4 regions of the Streptomyces sp. NPDC002690 genome follow, and region 2 is predicted to be linked to each of the others. Evidence: riboswitches for the same ligand, from Rfam matches in the RefSeq annotation. Region 2 holds a riboswitch; each other region holds the start of a gene.

Region 1 (4,534 bases), on a different contig from region 2:
CCCCTGGAAGTGACGCCGCCCCCGCCGGGCCGTGTGGCCGGACGGGGGCGGTCGCTTCGCGGAATCGGGGCGGGGCCCAGTGGCGGGGCCCCGAGGAGCGGGACCTCGGGGGCTCGGATGCCCGCTCGTGTGCGGGGTGGGTTTCAGACGCTGGTCGGGGCCTTGGCTCCGGCGGCCTCTTCGGCCGTCGCCTCCGTGGTGGACGAACCGGCTTCGGTGGCCGCCGGTCTCGCCGCCTCGGAAGACTCCGAAGGCTCGGCGGGTGCGGCGGGTGCGGTCGCGTCGGCGGCTTCGGCTGCCGCCGCCCGGGCTGCTGCCGCCGCCTTGCCCTGGTAGATCATCAGACCGATGAAGCCGGCCAGGAAGCCGCTGATCAGCCCGGATATCGCGTTGTTCAGGGCGTTGGTGCCCTCGCCGTCCGGCATCCCGATGATGAAGTAGACCACCACCGCGCTCATCACGGCCCCGGCGAGGCCCCCGATGATCGCGCTCGCCGCCGAGGTGCGCACCCGGGCCCCCAGGGAGGCGTCCGACGGGGCGGAAGGGGCGGGAGTGAGGGGCGTGGTCATGGTGGAGTCCTCCGGAAAAAGCGGCGTTGCGGTACCGGGAGCGCGTGGCCGACGCCGGGGCAGGGCGAGATCCGCCGCCTCGGGGGCACGTGTCCGCACGGGCAGCCCGCCGGTTCTGGGGGATGCATCCATATCCTTGGCCAGAAGAAGCACCCGTGGCAACTGCCTCATGCAAAAAGACCGTTGAAGCAGGCGTCGCAATCCTTTTGCCCTAACTGCGGTGTTTCTCGGGCGGGATGTCGGAGCGCCATGCTCGGTACGGGTGAAGTCGGCGCGCTGAGAGGGTGGTTGTCGGCTTCCGGGCCCTTTGGACCGGACCCTTCCGTGCCGCACCGGCCGGGTGCCCGGCGGGTGGACGTGGCCGCTCGTGCCGATGCCGGGAGGGCCGGCCGGTGTCGCTCGTGGGCCCGGAACACATCGGGCCGTTCCCCGGGGTGGTCCGAAGCCCGTTCAGGATGCCGTACAGTTGTGTTCATCGACGCGGGGTGGAGCAGCTCGGTAGCTCGCTGGGCTCATAACCCAGAGGTCGCAGGTTCAAATCCTGTCCCCGCTACTGAAGGCCCGGGCCCGGCACGCACAGCGTGCCGGGTCCGAGTCGTTTCCGTGTGTTCGCCCACGCGTGTTCGTTCGTGGGTGTGGTCCGTTCGGCCCGCGGGTTCAACCCGCACGCTCGGCCGGCCGGCGGCGTAAAGATCTGTCGTAATGGGCATGAAGTGGTCCATCCGGGAAACATCTCGCACACCCGCACGATCGCTGCCATGCAGCCGAACGCGTTGCCGGGCATCCGGGTATCCGGGCACCCGGGCGTGGAGGGCGTGCGGCATCCGAGGCGACCGCTCGGCCGTTTCCGTACGCGGGGCACCGGCGCTCGCCGAACGGTGTGGAATCCCCGCTCCGACGGACCGGTGCACCCGGCGTACGCCGGCGGTGGGGGGCGCTCGACGGGGAGCTGTGCGCTCCCCCCTATGGACGACGAGGAGTCGCCGCGCGGCGCGGCTCGGGCCGGCCCGCGCGGGGCGCGGTAGGTTCCGCAGCCGTGGCGGGACAGGGCAGGAGAAGCACAGAGGTGGGGAAACGGCTGTACAGGGATGGCTGGATGTCCGGGGGTGTGCGTGCCCGGCGATTCGTGCGGGTCCTGCCTGCCCTGCTCGTTCTCGGCGGACTCGTCTTCGACATCGCGTCACCGCCCCGCTTCACGGCGGTGCCGCTGTTCGTCGCCGCGCCCCTGATCGCCGCGCCGTTCGCCTCCCGGGCCGGCACCGTCCGGATCGGTGCCGCCTCGCTGGCCGCCGTCATCGCGATGCGGGTGTACGTGGGCACCATCGGAGAGATCGTTCCGATCATCGAGACGCTCACCGTGGCCACCACGGCCGTGCTGGCGCTCGTCATCAACGCGGTGGTGCGGCGCGGCAACGAGCAGCTCGCGTCCGCCCGGATCATCGCGGAGACCGCCATGCGCGCCGTGCTGCCGGTCCCTGCCGACCGGGTCGGCGGGCTCCACGTCGCCGCGCGGTACGAGGCGGCGCAGGCGGACGAGTACGTCGGCGGCGACCTGTTCGCCGTCGCGGACACTCCGTACGGCGTACGCCTCGTACTGGGCGACGTACGCGGAAAGGGGCTCGACGCGGTCGAGGCGGTGGCGGTGATCATCGGCGCGTTCCGGGAGGCCGCGGAGCAGGAGGAGACGCTGGAGGGGGTGGCGCAGCGGCTTGAGCGCGCGTTGGCCAGGGACGCGGCGCGGCGCGGGGGGCTGGACCCGGTGGAGGGGTTCGTCACCGCGGTCCTGGCCGAGATTCCACAGGGCTCCGCGACTCTGCGGATCGTCAACCGGGGTCACCCCGAACCGTTGTTGCTGCACGCCGGGGGCGCGCTGGACGTGCTGCGGCCCAGTACCCCCGCGCTGCCGCTCGGTATGGCACTGGGAGCCTGGCCGGACCGGGCGGACGAGTGGGACCTCCCGCCGGGCGCGACCCTGTTGACCTACACGGACGGGCTCTCCGAGGCGCGCGACGCGGCGGGCGTGTTCTACGACCCGGCAGAGCGGCTGCGAGGCCGGATCTTCCCCGGTCCCGACGAGCTGCTCACGGCGCTCACCGACGACGTCCGGCTGCACACGGGCGGGCGCTCGACGGACGACCTGGCGCTGCTCGCGGTGGCCCGGCCGGCGGAGGACCAGCCGGAGCGCCGGACCACCGTGCCGATCGTGGGCCGCGGCGGCGGCTGACGCGGTTCAGGGCGCCGTGGTGATCCCCCGTGATCCCCCTGCGGACGGCCCCGCGATCCCCCTGCGGACGGCCCCGCGATCCCCCTGCGGACGGCCCCGGGGTCAGCCGCCCGGGTCCGGCGACGGTCCGTAGCAGAGCGGTACCGCTCGATAACATATGACACACCGTCAGAAAAGCCGGGTCGGGCCGCTCGTCCGCAAGTCGCCCCGCTAAGCGAGGAAATGCCCAGGTAAATCCCGGCCCGAAGTGGGAATGATCAAGAGGAACGGCTTGGAATCGGAGTCGTCTGTCTATTAACGTTCGATAACGCAGCGCGGTCGTCCCAGCCGTCGTCAGAGACGGCGCCGTGCGCGAGCGCCGAATTCCGCAAGGGAACCGGGGAACCACCTTCTTGGGGTGAATCGGACACCTGTGTCTCGACAGAGACGCCAGGCGCCCGTAGGAGACCTTCCTGCTCCGAACCCGTCAGCTAACCCGGTAGGCGAGAAGGAAGGAAAGGAGTGCGCCCACGTGGCGTCCAACCAGCCTGCCCCCGAAGCCCCGTCACCCTTCGCCACTCGCGAGGGTTTCGGCTCTCCCGGCAACGCCGACAAGGCCTGGGAGGAATGGAACCCCACCGAGGATTCCCTCCGCCCCGTACGCGGCCGGCACCGCGTCGCCAAGCAGCGTGGTCTCGCGCGTAGTTCCACCGTCCTCGGGGTCGGCGTCATCGCGGCCGTCGGTGCGGGCGGCATGGCCACCGCGCAGAGCAAGCCGCCGGTCTCCATCTCTCTTCCCGATTCGCTCGCGGACAACCTTCCCGACGCCAAGTCCCTTCCCGGGCTGGGCGCTCTGATCACCGCGGTCGAGTCCGACGACACTCCCGCGCCGGTGGCGGCGGCCGCGCCGTTCACCACGGCCGGGCTCACCACGGCGGAGACCGAGCAGGGCGCCACCGACGCGGGCGAGGCACTGCGCGCCCGCATCCTCCAGCAGGCCGAGCAGCAGCAGTCCGCCGCCGACGCGGAAGCGAAGGCGGCCCAGGAGGCGGCTGCCGCGACCAAGGCCGCCACCGAGGCGAAGAAGCAGCAGGACGAGGCCACGGCGAAGGCCGCGGCGGAGAAGAAGGCGGCCGAGGAGGCCGCGGCGAAGAAGGCCGAGGCCGAGAGACTGGCCAAGCTCGCCGCCAGCTACTCGCTCCCCACCTCCGCGTACACGATCACCTCCACCTTCGGCGAGGCCGGCACGATGTGGGCCTCCGGGCAGCACACCGGTCTCGACTTCGCCGCGCCGACCGGTACCCCGGTCAAGGCCGTGCACGGGGGAACGGTCAAGTCGGCGGGCTGGTCGGGCTCGTACGGGTACCGCACGGTCCTGGAGCTCGATGACGGTACGGAGATCTGGTACTGCCACCAGTCCTCCATGGACGTCGTCGCCGGCCAGCAGGTCAACACCGGCGACACCATCGGCCGCGTGGGAGCCACCGGCAATGTCACCGGCCCGCACCTCCACCTCGAAGTCCACACCCCGGACGGCACCGGCATCGACCCGATGGCCTGGCTGACCGGCAAGGGCCTCACCGTCTGACGCCTCCGGGCCCGCACCGGTCCGGCGCGCCGCGCGGGGTCCGTGCGGCGCGCGTAGGCCCCGCCGGACCCGGCCCGGGCGCCTCCCCAGCCCCGGCAGCCTTGACGCTCCCCCCCGACGTCAGGGCTGCCGGCCCCCCTCGTCCCGCCGGAATCGCGGCTGGAGCTCCGGAAG
Region 2 (4,534 bases):
GGCTCGCGGTCCTCTCGGTGATGGAGGACGAGGAGACCGTCGCCAACGCCCGGCGCACCGGAGACCTGCTGCGGACACGGCTCGCCGCGCTGGTCGACCGGTACGAGCTGTTGCACGAGGTGCGCGGGCGCGGGCTGATGATCGGCATCGAGTTCGGACGGCCGTCGTCGATCAAGCTGCGCGGCCGGTGGACGATGCTCCAGGCCGCCCGCAAGGGACTCTTCGCGCAGATGGTTGTCGTACCGTTGTTGCAGAAGCACCGGATTCTCACCCAGGTGTCCGGGGATCATCTCGAAGTGATCAAGCTGATCCCCCCGCTGGTCATCGGTGAGCCCGAGGTCGACCGGTTCGTGACGGCCTTCGAGTCGGTGATGGACGAGGCCCACGGTGGGGGCGGCCTGATGTGGGACTTCGGCCGCACCTTGGTGAAGCAGGCGGTCGCCAACCGCTGACCCGTCTCCGACAGTTTTGCCTCTGAGGCAAGAAATTTGCCTCAGAGGAAAGTCGGTGGCGCAATGGAGGTATGAATCCTCCTGACGGAGGGGTGGCCGACGACCTCCCCGGCGTCGCTCCCCGCCTGCGCGAACTGCGCCGGAGCCGAGGCCTCACCCTGGAGGCCGCCGCGCAGCGCGCGGGACTCTCCCCGGCCCATCTCTCCCGGCTCGAAACGGGAAACCGCCAGCCCTCGCTGCCCGTACTTCTCGGCCTCGCCCGGATCTACGGTACGACCGTCTCCGAACTCCTCGGCGAGATCCCCCCGGAACGCGACGCGATCGTACGCGGTGGCCGGTTCGACGGCCCCGAGGCGGACGGCTGGATGTACCGCCGGGCCGGCGGTCCGGGCCGCGCCATGCAGGCGCTGCGCGTCCGCGTCCCGTACGGCGCCCAGGGCGACCTGGTGCGCGTCCACCCGGGGGAGGAGTGGCTGTACGTCCTCGAAGGGCGGCTGCGGCTCTCCCTCGGCGAAACCGCTCACGAGCTCGGGCCCGGCGACAGCGCCCACTTCGACTCGCTCACCCCGCACCGGATCGCCGCCGCCGGGCCGGAGGGCGCCGAGCTGATCTTCGTACACACCCTGTTGCAGAGCCCCGCCGCCGAGCTGTGCCTCGGCGACGGGACCCGTCGGCGCTGACCGCGCCCGGCACCCGGTGCCGCGCCCATTCCTCGTGCACCCGGCCCCGGGAGCACGTCAAGAGAGGACCGTCATGTCCGATTCGGAGCACTACGACCCGCTGACCCCCCGGCAGACCGGCGTCAACGCCCCCCGGGACACCCAGGAGCGGAAGATGCCGCGCGGGATGGTCATCCGGCTCATCGCCTACCTGGTCGCCGGGCACGTCATCGCCGCGTTCCTCTACATCCTGTTCGCCGTCGCGGGCGGCAACCAGTAGAGAATCCCGGGGACCGCCGGCACCGGCCTCCGTACAGTGGCCCGCATGGCGACGATCCTGCGGCACCCCCGGCCCGGAGCCACATGGGACTGGTGGGCGGTCGATGCGGCCGGCTTCCTCGTGCAGTTCAGCCACGGACCGGCCCCCGAACACCTGCTGGCGCACCTGGACCGGGTCGACGCGGCAGCGGCGTGGGCGGAAGGGAACCGCCCGGTGTGGTTCGGCCGCGACTCCTTGCCGCTGCACGCCTTCGGCTGCGTCGGCGAACTGCCGACCTACACCCGGTGCGGCGTCCCGGACTCCCCGATGCGGCTGGCCGACGCGCCTGCGGTCGTTGCCGAAGTCGCGGTCCTGGTCGAACTGGAACGAGCGGTCGGGAACACCTGGACGATCCACCTCGAAGAGGGGTGGGTCCGGGCGGCCCGACCGGGATCGCCCGGCTGACCGGAGCGCCCGCGACGTGATCGTGCGGCCTACGCTTCGTCCAGCAGCCGCTCGCGCAGCCGCTCCCGGGTCTCCCCGGAGAGTCCCAGCCCCTCGGCGAAGTAGCGCTCCGTGGTGCCCCAGTTCTCCTCGATCGTGGCGAAGGCCGCGTCCAGGTAGTCGATGTGCGCTCCGAAGAGCGGGTTGAGCAGGCTCATCACCTCGGTGGAGACCACGGGGTCCGCGCTGTCGCCGCGCCTCAGCCGGTACCGGCGGTGGGCGTCGTTGGACTTGAGGTAGTCCACCGCGATGGCCTCGCGCTCCACTCCGACCGCGAGCAGCGTCACCGCCATCGTCAGGCCCGCCCGGTCCTTGCCCGCGGCGCAGTGCATCAGCGCCGGCACGCTGTCCTCCGCCAGGGCGTGCAGTACCCGGCTGTGCTCGGCCGTACGGTCGGTGATGATCGAGCGGTACGAGGCGAGCATGCGTTCCGTGCCCTTGCCCTCGGCGAGCAGCGAACGCAGCTGGGCGATGTCGCCTTCGCGCACCAGCCGCCAGAAGCCCGCCCCGTCCGCCGGGTCGGAGAGCGGGATGCGGACGTTGCGCACGCCCGGAAGCTCGATGTCGAAGCCGTCGAGCTTCTGGTCGGCGGAGTTACGGAAGTCGAAGACCGTGTGCAGGCCGAGCCGGCCGAGGAAGACGGCGTCCTCGGCGGTGGCGGCGGCGAGGTGACCGCTGCGGAAGAGCCTCCCGTGCCGGACCCGTCGTCCGTCGGAGGTGGGCAGCCCGCCCACGTCCCGGAAATTACGGACCCCGCTCAGCTCGGGTTCGGCCGGCGAGAACTGCGGCACCTGCGTCACAGCGGCTCCTCGGTGCGTCTGCGCGCCGGCGCTGCTCGCCGACGTCGGCTCGTCGCGACCCTACGACATCGCTCCCCGGCGCCCGAGTACCGGCGGCCGGCCCCCCGGAGGCTGAAGATCCGTCATGAGTGACGTGCGCGACATGTCCGTATTGTATGGATTTCACGCAACATCGTCCGTTTATGGGGGAGATGGCGGGTGATCTCGTGAGCGGGATCATATCCGTGACCGTGCGTGGCCGAGAGGCCGGGCGGCAGTCCGTCCGTCGCGCGGAATGCCAAGATCCGTAATCCACGGAGGGTGACCGGAAAAGGAGGCCGAAATCGGCTCCCGGAATCCGTTCCGCTTGCGATGGCTTGTTCCGTCCGGCCCGGCTCGATTACGTTCGCCATCACTCCGGACGGACCGCCTAATCCTGCCGCCGCCCGGAATTCGCACTCACTGATGCGTGGCAGGAGCGGGGGACCCAGGTAAGCCGCCGACCGGAGTTGTTCCGGACGGCTCGGGGTGAAGTCGCGTTCAACGCGACCGGGCATCTCCAGCCCGAACCCGACAGCTCACCTCGTAGGCGCCGGAGAGGAATTCCCCCATGCCCATCCCGGGTAAGCACCGTCGTAAGAAGTCCGGCCCGATCGCTCGCGGCATCCTCGCCGTCGGAGCCGGCGGCGCCGTCGTCGCCCTGCCGCTCCTCGGAGCCACGGGTGCCCACGCCGCCGAGCAGTCGGCGCCCGCCGCCCAGTCCGCCCCGGCCGCCCAGCAGTCCGCCAAGACCTACAAGGTCGTCTCCGGCGACTACCTGGCGAAGATCGCCGCCCAGCACAAGATCAAGGGTGGCTGGGAGAAGCTCTACCAGGACAACCGCGAGGTCGTCGGCGACAACCCGAGCCTGATCCTCCCGGGCATGAAGCTGACCCTCGGCGCCCAGGCGTCCGGCTCGGCCTCCACCGCGTCCTCCGCCAAGGCCGAGGCCCCGAAGGCCGAGACGAAGACGGCGGCCAAGACCGAGACGAAGGCCGCCCCGGCGACCACGACGGAGTCCGCCGCGACCACCACCAAGGCCGCCGACAGCGACAGCACCGGCTGGACCACCCCGGTGGCCAACGCGACCGTCACCACGCAGTACCACGCCTCCGGCTCCATGTGGTCCAGCGGCTACCACACCGGCTCCGACTTCAGCGCCGCCACCGGCACCGTCGTCCGCGCCGTCGGCCCCGGCACCGTCGTCTCCGCCGGCTACGACGGCGCGTACGGCAACGAGGTCATCATCAAGCACGCCGACGGCATGTACTCCCAGTACGCGCACCAGTCGCAGCTGATGGTCTCGGTCGGCCAGACCGTCACCGGCGGCCAGCAGATCGGCCTCTCGGGTGCCACCGGCAACGTCACCGGCCCGCACCTCCACTTCGAGATCCGCACCACCCCGAGCTACGGCTCGGACGTGGACCCGATCGCCTACCTGCGACTCCACGGCGTCTCCATCTGAGACTCCTCCCCTTGACGAATCGTCACGATCCGTAAGGGCTTGGAGGGGCGGTGCGCGCAAGCGTGCCGCCCCTCTATTTATTCCGGCTTTACCAAAAACTGACCGGGTGGTCTATCTCACCCCACGTCAACCCCTTCTTACGGTCGCGTAGGTCACATGAAAAGGGGCAAGATATGTGGTCGTGGCAGACGATTCGAGAATCCAGAAGACAGACATCATCGGGTCGTACGCGGCGATCGGCGACAGTTTCACCGAGGGAGTCGGAGACCCCGGACCGGACGGGTCCTATGTCGGCTGGGCGGACCGTTTCGCGGTTCTCCTCGCGGACCAGCTTCCCGCCCTCGACGAGGCGACAGGCCCTGATTCCGTGCACGGGG
Region 3 (4,534 bases), on a different contig from region 2:
CTTCATCCTGCTGTTCGCCGGCTTCGAGACGACCGTCAACCTCATCGGCAACGGCACCCACTCCCTGCTCCACCACCCCGAGGAGCGCGCCCGCCTCGAAGCGTCCCTCGCGGCGGGGGAGGAGGAGCTGCTCGCCACCGGCATCGAGGAGCTGCTCCGCTTCGACGGCCCGGTGGAGCTGGCCACCTGGCGGTACGCCACCGAACCGCTGACCCTCGGCGGCGAGGAGATCGCGGCCGGCGATCCCGTGCTCGTGGTGCTCGCGGCGGCCGACCGCGACCCCGCGCGCTTCGAGGACCCCGACACGCTCGACCTCGCCCGGCGTGACAATCAGCACCTCGGCTACGGCCACGGCATCCACTACTGCGTGGGTGCGCCGCTCGCCCGGCTGGAAGGAAGGACCGCTCTCGCCACCTTGTTGAGGCGTCTTCCTGACCTGCGTCTTGCGGGAGAAACGGCCGATTTGCGGTGGCGTGGAGGGCTCATCATGCGTGGACTGCGCACCCTTCCGGTGGAGTTCACACCGGGACCGGCGCTCGGTGAAAGTGACGCTCCGTCAACACTGTGATGTTCACGTGATCTGCGAGGCATCGACTTGTGACACACGTTCGAGTCCCGCTAGGTTCACGGTTCGACGCATCAGTTCACCCGTCAGTCACACGGAAGGCACTCCCATGGGCTCCGCGAACGGCAGACACCGCCGCCCTCGCCAGGCACCCGCCATCGTCGTCGCAGCCGGCGTGACAGGCTCCGCCCTCGCGATTCCGCTCCTCGCCGCAGGCAGCGCCGGCGCGGCGGACGCGAACACCTGGGACAAGGTCGCCGAATGCGAGAGCGGCGGCACCTGGAGCGCGGACTTCGGCAACGGTTACTACGGCGGACTGCAGTTCTCCCAGGAGACCTGGTCCGCCTACGGCGGTACGGACTACGCGCAGCGCGCGGACCTCGCCAGCCGCACCCAGCAGATAGCCGTGGCGGAGAAGGTGCTCGACGCCAAGGGCCCGCAGGCGTGGCCCGGGTGCGCGGTGATCTCCGGGCTGGCGCCCGCGGGCAGCCTCATCGGCGTCGACCCCGGCTCCACGTCCGCCACGGACGCGGGCGCCTCGGCCGGCACGATCCCGGACGCGGACGGCGCACCCGTCTCCACCGGCACCACGGACCCGACCGACACCTCGGGCTCGACCGGTGCCTCGGACTCCGACGGCACCACCGGGAGCAGCGCCACGCCGAGCCCCGACGCCTCCGCGACCCCCGCGCCCTCCGGCTCGGCCACCCCGGGCGCCACCACGCCCGGCAAGAGCGGCGCGAAGAGCGGGGCGACGGACGCGGCGACCGGTGACACCGCGACGGGCGGCAAGCACCGCGGGACGCCCGACCCGGACGAGGCCGCAGCCGACGCCTCGCGCGACACCGGCCGGCACGCCTCGCGCGGGGACAGCGACGCGCGCGACGACACGGCCCTCGCGACGGACGGGACGTACACGGTCCAGTCCGGCGACAACCTCTGGGCGATCGCCGACGCGCAGCACCTCTCCGACGGCTGGACCGAGCTCTACCAGGCCAACGAGAGCGTGATCGGATCGAACCCCGACCTGATCCTGCCCGGCCAGGAGCTCGACCTGAGCACGGCCGCCGCCCCTGCGGCGACCGACTCCGCTCCGGCCGCGACGGACACCGCGTCCGGCACCGCTTCCGACACGCCGGAGACCACTCCCGACACGGCGGAGACTGCTCCCGCCAACTGATCCAATTCGGGAAAACGCCCCAAAAAGAGGGGTAGTTAAGGGGCCTATGTCCACTTTTGCGAAAGTGAGACATGGGTCTCTTCGCTGTTCCGGCGTGTCGCGGTCGCGGGGGTTCGCGAATGTCCGCTTTGACCTGCGGAAACGGTTATTCAGGCGTGGCCAGTAAGGTCTGATTGTCTGATATGTCCATCATTGAATGTGGGGGTTGCCTCTGTTTACGGTCAGAACCGCTCGCACCGCGGGCCCCGTCGACCGTCACGCCGAATCCTGCCGTCGGTCGAAGGGAACAGACGCGTAAAGCGCCGTAGGCAGGAGCGGGGGACCCAGGTAAGCCGCCGGTATCGGACGGCCCGTCGGAAACGACGGGAGGCCGGGACCGGCTAGGGGTTAAGCCACACGCAAGGACGTGTGGCCGGGCACTCATTGGCCCGAACCCGACAGCTCACCTCGTAGGCGTCGGTGAGGAGACGTTCCATGCTGCTGTCCAGCAACGGTAAGCACCGCCGCTCGTCCAAGGCCGTCCGTGTGGCCACGCTCGCCGGCGTCGCCGGTGCCGCCATCGCCCTCCCGCTGATGGGCGCCACCAACGCTTCCGCCGCCTCCGTCGCCACCTGGGACGCCGTCGCCCAGTGCGAGTCCGGTGGCAACTGGTCCATCAACACCGGCAACGGCTACTACGGCGGTCTGCAGTTCTCGCAGTCCAGCTGGGCCGCCGCCGGCGGTACGAAGTACGCCCCCCGCGCCGACCTGGCGACCAAGGAGCAGCAGATCGCCACCGCCGAGGTGCTGCTCGACCTGCAGGGCCCGGGCGCCTGGTCCTGCGCCGGCGCCGGCAACCTCACCAACGACGGTGTGGACCCGGGCGTCGACACGGGCTCCTCCGCGAGCACCGGCTCGACCGCGACCGACGACAGCGCCTCCACGGCGACGCCGGACCGCTCCACCGACTCGCAGACCGCCTCCCGCAGCGAGGAGCGCCCCGCCGCGAAGTCCGAGACCGTCACCACGCCGACCGGCGACAAGGTGGAGAAGGGCGACGGCGAGTACAAGGTCGTCACCGGCGACACCCTCAGCACCATCGCCGAGAAGCAGGGCGTCAAGGGCGGCTGGCAGAAGCTGTTCAAGCTGAACCACGACATCGTCGAGGACGCCGACCTCATCTTCCCGGGTCAGCAGCTCCACCTGAAGTAGTCACGAACCACTCCTCCCCGGAAGCGGGGTGTCCGGCGGCACCCCTTTCCCACTCCCTGGCCCGGCGCGCACTCCCCCCGCGCGCCGGGCCAGGGCCCTTTCCGGGCCGGGTGCGCGCGTACGTCCCGTGAGCGGCGTACAGGTGAAGAAGAGGAGAGAGGGCGGGCCGCCACCCCGGCCGTACCGCGGACTGCCGACCTCCGTATGGCCGGACGTTATGTTCCGTACGGAAACAATGTGTAGGCTCGCCGTGTCACTGGACGGACGGTCGGCTGGCCGATGTCCTGTGTCCGGTTAGGCTCTAGTCGCAAGGCTCAAGAGCCCCGCACAGTCAGCGTCACATCCCAGAAGGAGATGCTCGTGCCGTCCATCGACGTCGTCGTAGCCCGGGAAATCCTCGACTCGCGGGGTAACCCCACGGTCGAGGTCGAAGTTGGTCTCGACGACGGCAGCACGGGCCGTGCTGCCGTTCCGTCCGGCGCCTCCACCGGCGCGTTCGAGGCCGTCGAGCTTCGCGACGGCGACCCCAAGCGTTACCTCGGCAAGGGCGTGGAGAAGGCCGTCCTCGCCGTCATCGAGCAGATCGGCCCGGAGCTCGTCGGCTACGACGCCACCGAGCAGCGCCTGATCGACCAGGCGATGTGCGACCTGGACGCCACGGAGAACAAGGGCTCGCTCGGCGCCAACGCCATCCTCGGCGTCTCGCTCGCCGTGGCCCACGCCGCCTCCGAGGCCGCCGATCTCCCGCTCTTCCGCTACCTCGGCGGCCCGAACGCGCACCTGCTGCCCGTTCCGATGATGAACATCCTGAACGGTGGGTCGCACGCCGACTCCAACGTCGACATCCAGGAGTTCATGATCGCCCCGATCGGCGCGGAGTCCTTCTCCGAGGCCCTTCGCTGGGGTGCCGAGACGTACCACACGCTGAAGAAGGTCCTGAAGACCAAGGGCCTCTCCACCGGTCTCGGCGACGAGGGCGGCTTCGCCCCGAACCTGGAGTCCAACCGCGCCGCCCTCGACCTCATCGTCGAGGCCATCAAGGAGGCCGGTTTCGTCCCCGGCCGCGACATCGCGCTCGCGCTCGACGTCGCCGCGTCCGAGTTCTACAAGGACGGCAAGTACGAGTTCGAGGGCAAGTCCCGCTCGGCCGCCGAGATGACCGAGTACTACGAGGAGCTCGTCTCCGCGTACCCGCTGGTCTCCATCGAGGACCCGCTGTACGAGGACGACTGGGCCGGCTGGAAGGTCATCACCGACAAGCTCGGCACCAAGGTGCAGATCGTCGGCGACGACCTCTTCGTCACCAACCCCGAGCGCCTCGCCCGTGGCATCGAGGAGGGCTCGGCCAACGCCCTGCTCGTCAAGGTCAACCAGATCGGCTCGCTGACCGAGACCCTGGACGCCGTCGAGCTCGCGCAGCGCAACGGCTTCAAGTGCATGATGTCCCACCGTTCCGGTGAGACCGAGGACGTCACCATCGCCGACCTCGCCGTCGCCGTGAACTGCGGTCAGATCAAGACCGGCGCCCCGGCCCGCTCGGACCGCGTCGCCAAGTACAACCAGCTGCTGCGCATCGAGGAGATCCTCGACGACGCCGC
Region 4 (4,534 bases), on a different contig from region 2:
GGATCGACGCCGCCGCCGTCCGCGCCTTCTACGACGCCCACGTCCGCCCCGCCACGGCGGTCGCGGTCGTCGTCGGCGACCTCACCGGCATCGACCTGGACGCCCTCCTCGCCGACACCCTCGGCGACTGGTCGGGCAACGCCGGCAGCCCCCGCCCGGTGGCGCCGATCACCGCGGACGACACCGGACGCGTGGTCATCGTCAACCGTCCGGGAGCCGTGCAGACGCAGCTGCTCATCGGCCGCATCGGCGCGGACCGGCACGACAGTGTCTGGCCCGCCCAGGTCCTCGGGACGTACTGCCTCGGCGGCACGCTCACCTCGCGGCTCGACCGGGTCCTGCGCGAGGAGAAGGGCTACACCTACGGCGTACGCGCGTTCGCCCAGGTGCTCCGCTCCACCGCAGGCGGTCCGGACTCCGGCCCGGCCGGTGCGGCGATGCTGGCCATCAGCGGCTCGGTGGACACCGAGTCCACGGGCCCCGCGCTCGACGACCTCTGGAAGGTCCTGCGGACCCTCGCGGCGGACGGGCTGACGGACGCCGAGCGCGAGACCGCCGTGCAGAACCTCGTGGGGGTCGCCCCGCTGAAGTTCGAGACGGCCGCCTCGGTCGCGGCGACCCTCGCCGACCAGGTCGAGCAGCAGTTGCCCGACGACTTCCAGGCCCACCTGTACGCCCGGCTCGCCGAGACCGGCACGGTCGAGGCGACCGCCGCGGTGGTCAACGCCTTCCCGGTGGACCGGCTGGTGACGATCCTGGTGGGCGACGCGTCGCAGATCGCCGAGCCCGTCCGCGCCCTGGACATCGGCGATGTGACGATCGTGAACGGCTGACCGGCCGTCAACCACACGACCGGGCAGGCCCGGCAGCGCGGCCCCGGCGGGGAGATCTCGCCGGGGCCGCGCTGTTTGTCCCCTTTGCCGGAAGCGTGCCTGTCTGCCCTGTGGGATGCGCTACAAAACCCACTGTCCGTTTGGTGATCGAAAGCGCCGCGGCCTAGCGTCGATCCGGCTGTCCGCCGACTGTGTGCCGCACTCGCGGTGCCGGACAGTCATCGCCGAGTCCCCGTCAGGCGCGAGCCTGGGGAGCCGGGGACCCGTGAAGTCCCTGGGGTGAATCGGGCACCCGCGTCTCGTGAGAGGCGCGAACGCCCGTAGGAGACCTTCCTGCTCCGAACCCGTCAGCTAACCCGGTAGGCGAGAAGGAAGGAAAGGACCCGCCCCTTCATGGCGTTCACCCGTGCCACCGGGACCCATCGTGCCCCGGGCCGTCTGACGCGCACCACCGCCCGGTTCGCCGGCGTCGCCGCCCTCGCCGCGACCGGCGTCGTCGCTGCGACCGCCTCCCCGGCCCTCGCCGCCGGTTCGCCCGTCCCGTCGCCCCGTACGACCGGCCTCATCGAGGCCGTGACGCTCGGCGACTCCATCGCGGACCGGATCGCCGACCAGGCGGAGGCCCAGCACCGTGTGGCCGAGGCCAGGGCGAAGGCCGAAGCGAAGGCCAAGGCCGAGGCCGCCGTACGAGTCAGGGAAGCCCGTGAGGCGAAGGCGCGCGCCGCGCGCGCCGCCGAGCGCAAGCGGCTGAACTCCTTCCACCTGCCCATCGCGGGCTCGTACATCAGTACCGGTTACCAGTCGAGCGGCTCCCTGTGGTCCTCCGGCAGCCACTCCGGCGTCGACTTCCATGCCGCCACGGGTACCCCCGTCCTCGCCGTGGGCGCGGGCACGGTCGTCGAAGCCGGCTGGGGCGGCGCGTACGGCAACAACATCGTGCTGCGGATGGCGGACGGCACGTACACCCAGTACGGCCACCTCTCCTCGATCGGCGTCCAGGCCGGCCAACGCGTCTCGTCGGGGGAGCGGATCGGCCTCTCCGGCGCCACCGGCAACGCGACCGGCCCGCACCTGCACTTCGAGGCACGCACCGGACCGGAGTACGGCTCCGACATGGACCCCGTGGCGTATCTGCGGGCCCACGGCCTCACGGTCTGACCCGCGCGTCACGGTCTGACCCGCGCGGCCCCGGACGTCCAGCCCCGGACGTCCAGCCCCGGACGTCCAGCCCCGGGTCCGCGTCGTCCGACCGCTGCAGAACACCTCCGGCCGCCCCCCGATCACCCCGAAGCCCCGGCCCCGTGCCGGGGCTTCGGCATATCACCCGAAACCCTCCGGCCCGCCGGCTCCGCAGGCAAAAGATATGTGCGAATTCCGGTACGCCATCGGAAATTCACTCAGATTGCAATAGAGTCACGGTGCAGGCTTCGATCGGCCGCGTTTCGCGGGGATTAAGGCGGAGGTTCGGACATGCGCATTCCCGCGCACTCGGTATGCACGGCAATCCGTGAGGACATCGTCTCGGGCGTCTTCGAGCGCGGCAGCCGCCTCACCGAGGAGCTTCTGGCGCGGCGCTACGGCGTCTCGCGCGTGCCGGTGCGCGAGGCGCTGCGGACCCTGGAGTCCGAGGGGTTCGTGGTCACCCGCAGACACGCCGGCGCCTGTGTCGCCGAGCCGACGGAGCAGGAGGCGGCCGACCTCCTGGAGGTGAAGCTCCTGCTGGAGCCGCTGGGCGCGGCACGGGCCGCGCAGCGTCGTACCGACGCGCATCTCAAGGTGCTGCGCGGCCTGGTCAAGCTGGGGCAGGAGCGAGCCCGCCGGGGTGAGGGGGAGGACCTGCGCTCGCTGGGCGGCTGGTTCCACGAGACGCTCGCCCAGGCGTCGGGCAGCCCCGGTCTCATCGCGCTGCTGACCCAGCTACGGCACAAGATCACCTGGATGTACGCCATCGAGCAGCCGGTCCGACCCGTCGAGTCGTGGGCCGAACACGGCGCCCTCGTGGACGCGGTGGCCCGGGGTGACGCGGAGCGCGCCAGGGGCCTGGCCACGTTGCACGCGGAGCGTTCACTGGCCGCGCACCGGCCGCGCCGCCCGGTCCGAGCGGTGAAACAGTCCCGGGTGAGCACTTCGCAACATCCCGTAAACACCTCGGGTGCCCGTCATTAACAAAGTCGCCGTATACAAAGAGAGAAGCGAATTGGTTGGGCATTCTCAGTGTGCCGGAATTACCATCGTCCCGGCTCCCGTGAGAAATGGCCGAGACGAAACCCGGCTGCAAACGGCTGGGCCGCCCCGTCCGTGAAGGACGGCGCGGCCCGGCCGAGCGAAGAATTCCGTCATGGAGTCCGGCGGAAGGGGGTGTCAGACCGTTTCCGGAAGCTCGTCGAGCCCTTCGGAGACCAGCTTCGCCAGACGGTCCAGTGCGGCGTCCGCGCCCTCCGCCTCGGAGGCGAGCACGATCTCCTCGCCGCCCTCCGCTCCCAGTCCCAGGACCGCGAGCATCGACGCGGCGTTGACCGGGCTGCCGTCCGCCTTGGCGATCGTCACCGGAACCCCGGAGGCCGTGGCGGCGCGGACGAAGATGGAAGCGGGGCGGGCGTGCAGGCCTTCGGCCCATCCGACGTTGACGCGGCGCTCAACCATGGTTCTGCCCTTCGTGGATCTGCGATGTCCTGACCAGTAATTGATTTGTCTAGACCATTGTGGCATGGGGGTGTGGACCTGCGTACCCTCCCGCCGACGGACGTCGCCCGGTGGGCTTCCCAGCCTGCCCCGGCGCCGAATCCGCCGCGACCCGTGCCCGGCGCGGTGATGCCCTTGCTCGCCCGGACCGGCCGGTCCGGCGGTCGTGCCGCCGTACGCTCCGGGCACTCGCGGCGCCCGCAGCGAACCCGCCCCGGGTGCCGGACGGTCGTACGCTTTCCCCATGCAGCCCACGCCGGAGCAGAGTCCGCATCACGCGTACCCCGACCACTGGGAGGCAGACGTGGTGCTGCGGGACGGCGGCACCGCCCGGATCGGCCCCATCACTCCGGACGACGCCGGACGGCTGGTCAGCTTCTTCGAGCAGGTCTCCGACGAGTCGAAGTACTACCGCTTCTTCGCGCCCTACCCCCGGCTCTCCGACCGGGACGTCCACCGCTTCACCCACCACGACTACGTCGACCGGGTGGGGCTGGCGGCCACGGTGGGAGGGGAGTTCATCGCCACCGTCCGTTACGACCGGATCGACGACCGGGGACGGCCCGCCTCCGCGCCCGCCGACGAGGCCGAGGTCGCCTTCCTGGTCCAGGACTCCCACCAGGGCCGCGGCGTCGCCTCGGTGCTGCTCGAACACATCGCCGCGGTCGCCCGGGAGCGCGGCATCCGCCGCTTCGCCGCCGAGGTGCTGCCCGCCAACACCAAGATGATCAAGGTCTTCCGGGACGCCGGCTACACCCAGCAGCGGAGCTTCGAGGACGGGGCGGTCCACCTCACCCTCGACATCGAACCGACCGCTGAGTCGCTCGCCGTGCAGCGCGCCCGCGAACAGCGCGCCGAAGCCCGTTCCGTCCAGCGGCTCCTGGCCCCCGCTTCGGTGGCCGTCGTCGGTACCGGCCGCGCTCCCGGCGGGGTGGGCCGGACCGTGCTCCGCAACCTCCTGCACTCCGGCTTCACCGGCCGCCTGTACGCCGTCAACCACGCGTTCGCCCCTGATCAGG

The links. A riboswitch is a leader RNA that binds a small molecule or an ion and turns the genes downstream of it on or off. The one in region 2 is predicted to bind cyclic di-AMP.
Region 1: linked by a shared signal. The riboswitch ahead of ACWD3D_RS11905 (M23 family metallopeptidase) and the one ahead of ACWD3D_RS18640 (LysM peptidoglycan-binding domain-containing M23 family metallopeptidase) in region 2 are both predicted to bind cyclic di-AMP.
Region 3: linked by a shared signal. The riboswitch ahead of ACWD3D_RS13420 (transglycosylase family protein) and the one ahead of ACWD3D_RS18640 (LysM peptidoglycan-binding domain-containing M23 family metallopeptidase) in region 2 are both predicted to bind cyclic di-AMP.
Region 4: linked by a shared signal. The riboswitch ahead of ACWD3D_RS04200 (M23 family metallopeptidase) and the one ahead of ACWD3D_RS18640 (LysM peptidoglycan-binding domain-containing M23 family metallopeptidase) in region 2 are both predicted to bind cyclic di-AMP.

Annotation. Positions count from the first base shown of each region.
Region 1 covers NZ_JBSFVR010000067.1:20,398-24,931, reverse strand. Annotated here, with positions in the region: gene ACWD3D_RS11920 (hypothetical protein) at 144-569, opposite strand; tRNA gene ACWD3D_RS11915 (tRNA-Met) at 1,049-1,122, shown strand; gene ACWD3D_RS11910 (PP2C family protein-serine/threonine phosphatase) at 1,666-2,793, shown strand; cyclic di-AMP (ydaO/yuaA leader) riboswitch at 3,140-3,293, shown strand; gene ACWD3D_RS11905 (M23 family metallopeptidase) at 3,305-4,360, shown strand.
Region 2 covers NZ_JBSFVR010000137.1:10,824-15,357, reverse strand. Annotated here, with positions in the region: gene ACWD3D_RS18665 (aspartate aminotransferase family protein) at 1-452, shown strand, start outside; gene ACWD3D_RS18660 (helix-turn-helix domain-containing protein) at 524-1,132, shown strand; gene ACWD3D_RS18655 (DUF6126 family protein) at 1,206-1,391, shown strand; gene ACWD3D_RS18650 (hypothetical protein) at 1,437-1,835, shown strand; gene ACWD3D_RS18645 (tyrosine-protein phosphatase) at 1,865-2,674, opposite strand; cyclic di-AMP (ydaO/yuaA leader) riboswitch at 3,104-3,260, shown strand; gene ACWD3D_RS18640 (LysM peptidoglycan-binding domain-containing M23 family metallopeptidase) at 3,264-4,157, shown strand; gene ACWD3D_RS18635 (SGNH/GDSL hydrolase family protein) at 4,339-4,534, shown strand, end outside.
Region 3 covers NZ_JBSFVR010000081.1:15,579-20,112, reverse strand. Annotated here, with positions in the region: gene ACWD3D_RS13430 (cytochrome P450 family protein) at 1-568, shown strand, start outside; gene ACWD3D_RS13425 (transglycosylase family protein) at 675-1,745, shown strand; cyclic di-AMP (ydaO/yuaA leader) riboswitch at 2,036-2,216, shown strand; gene ACWD3D_RS13420 (transglycosylase family protein) at 2,220-2,936, shown strand; gene eno (phosphopyruvate hydratase) at 3,291-4,534, shown strand, end outside.
Region 4 covers NZ_JBSFVR010000016.1:11,297-15,830, reverse strand. Annotated here, with positions in the region: gene ACWD3D_RS04205 (M16 family metallopeptidase) at 1-833, shown strand, start outside; cyclic di-AMP (ydaO/yuaA leader) riboswitch at 1,046-1,213, shown strand; gene ACWD3D_RS04200 (M23 family metallopeptidase) at 1,227-1,991, shown strand; gene ACWD3D_RS04195 (GntR family transcriptional regulator) at 2,304-2,999, shown strand; gene ACWD3D_RS04190 (HPr family phosphocarrier protein) at 3,195-3,476, opposite strand; gene ACWD3D_RS04185 (bifunctional acetate--CoA ligase family protein/GNAT family N-acetyltransferase) at 3,760-4,534, shown strand, end outside.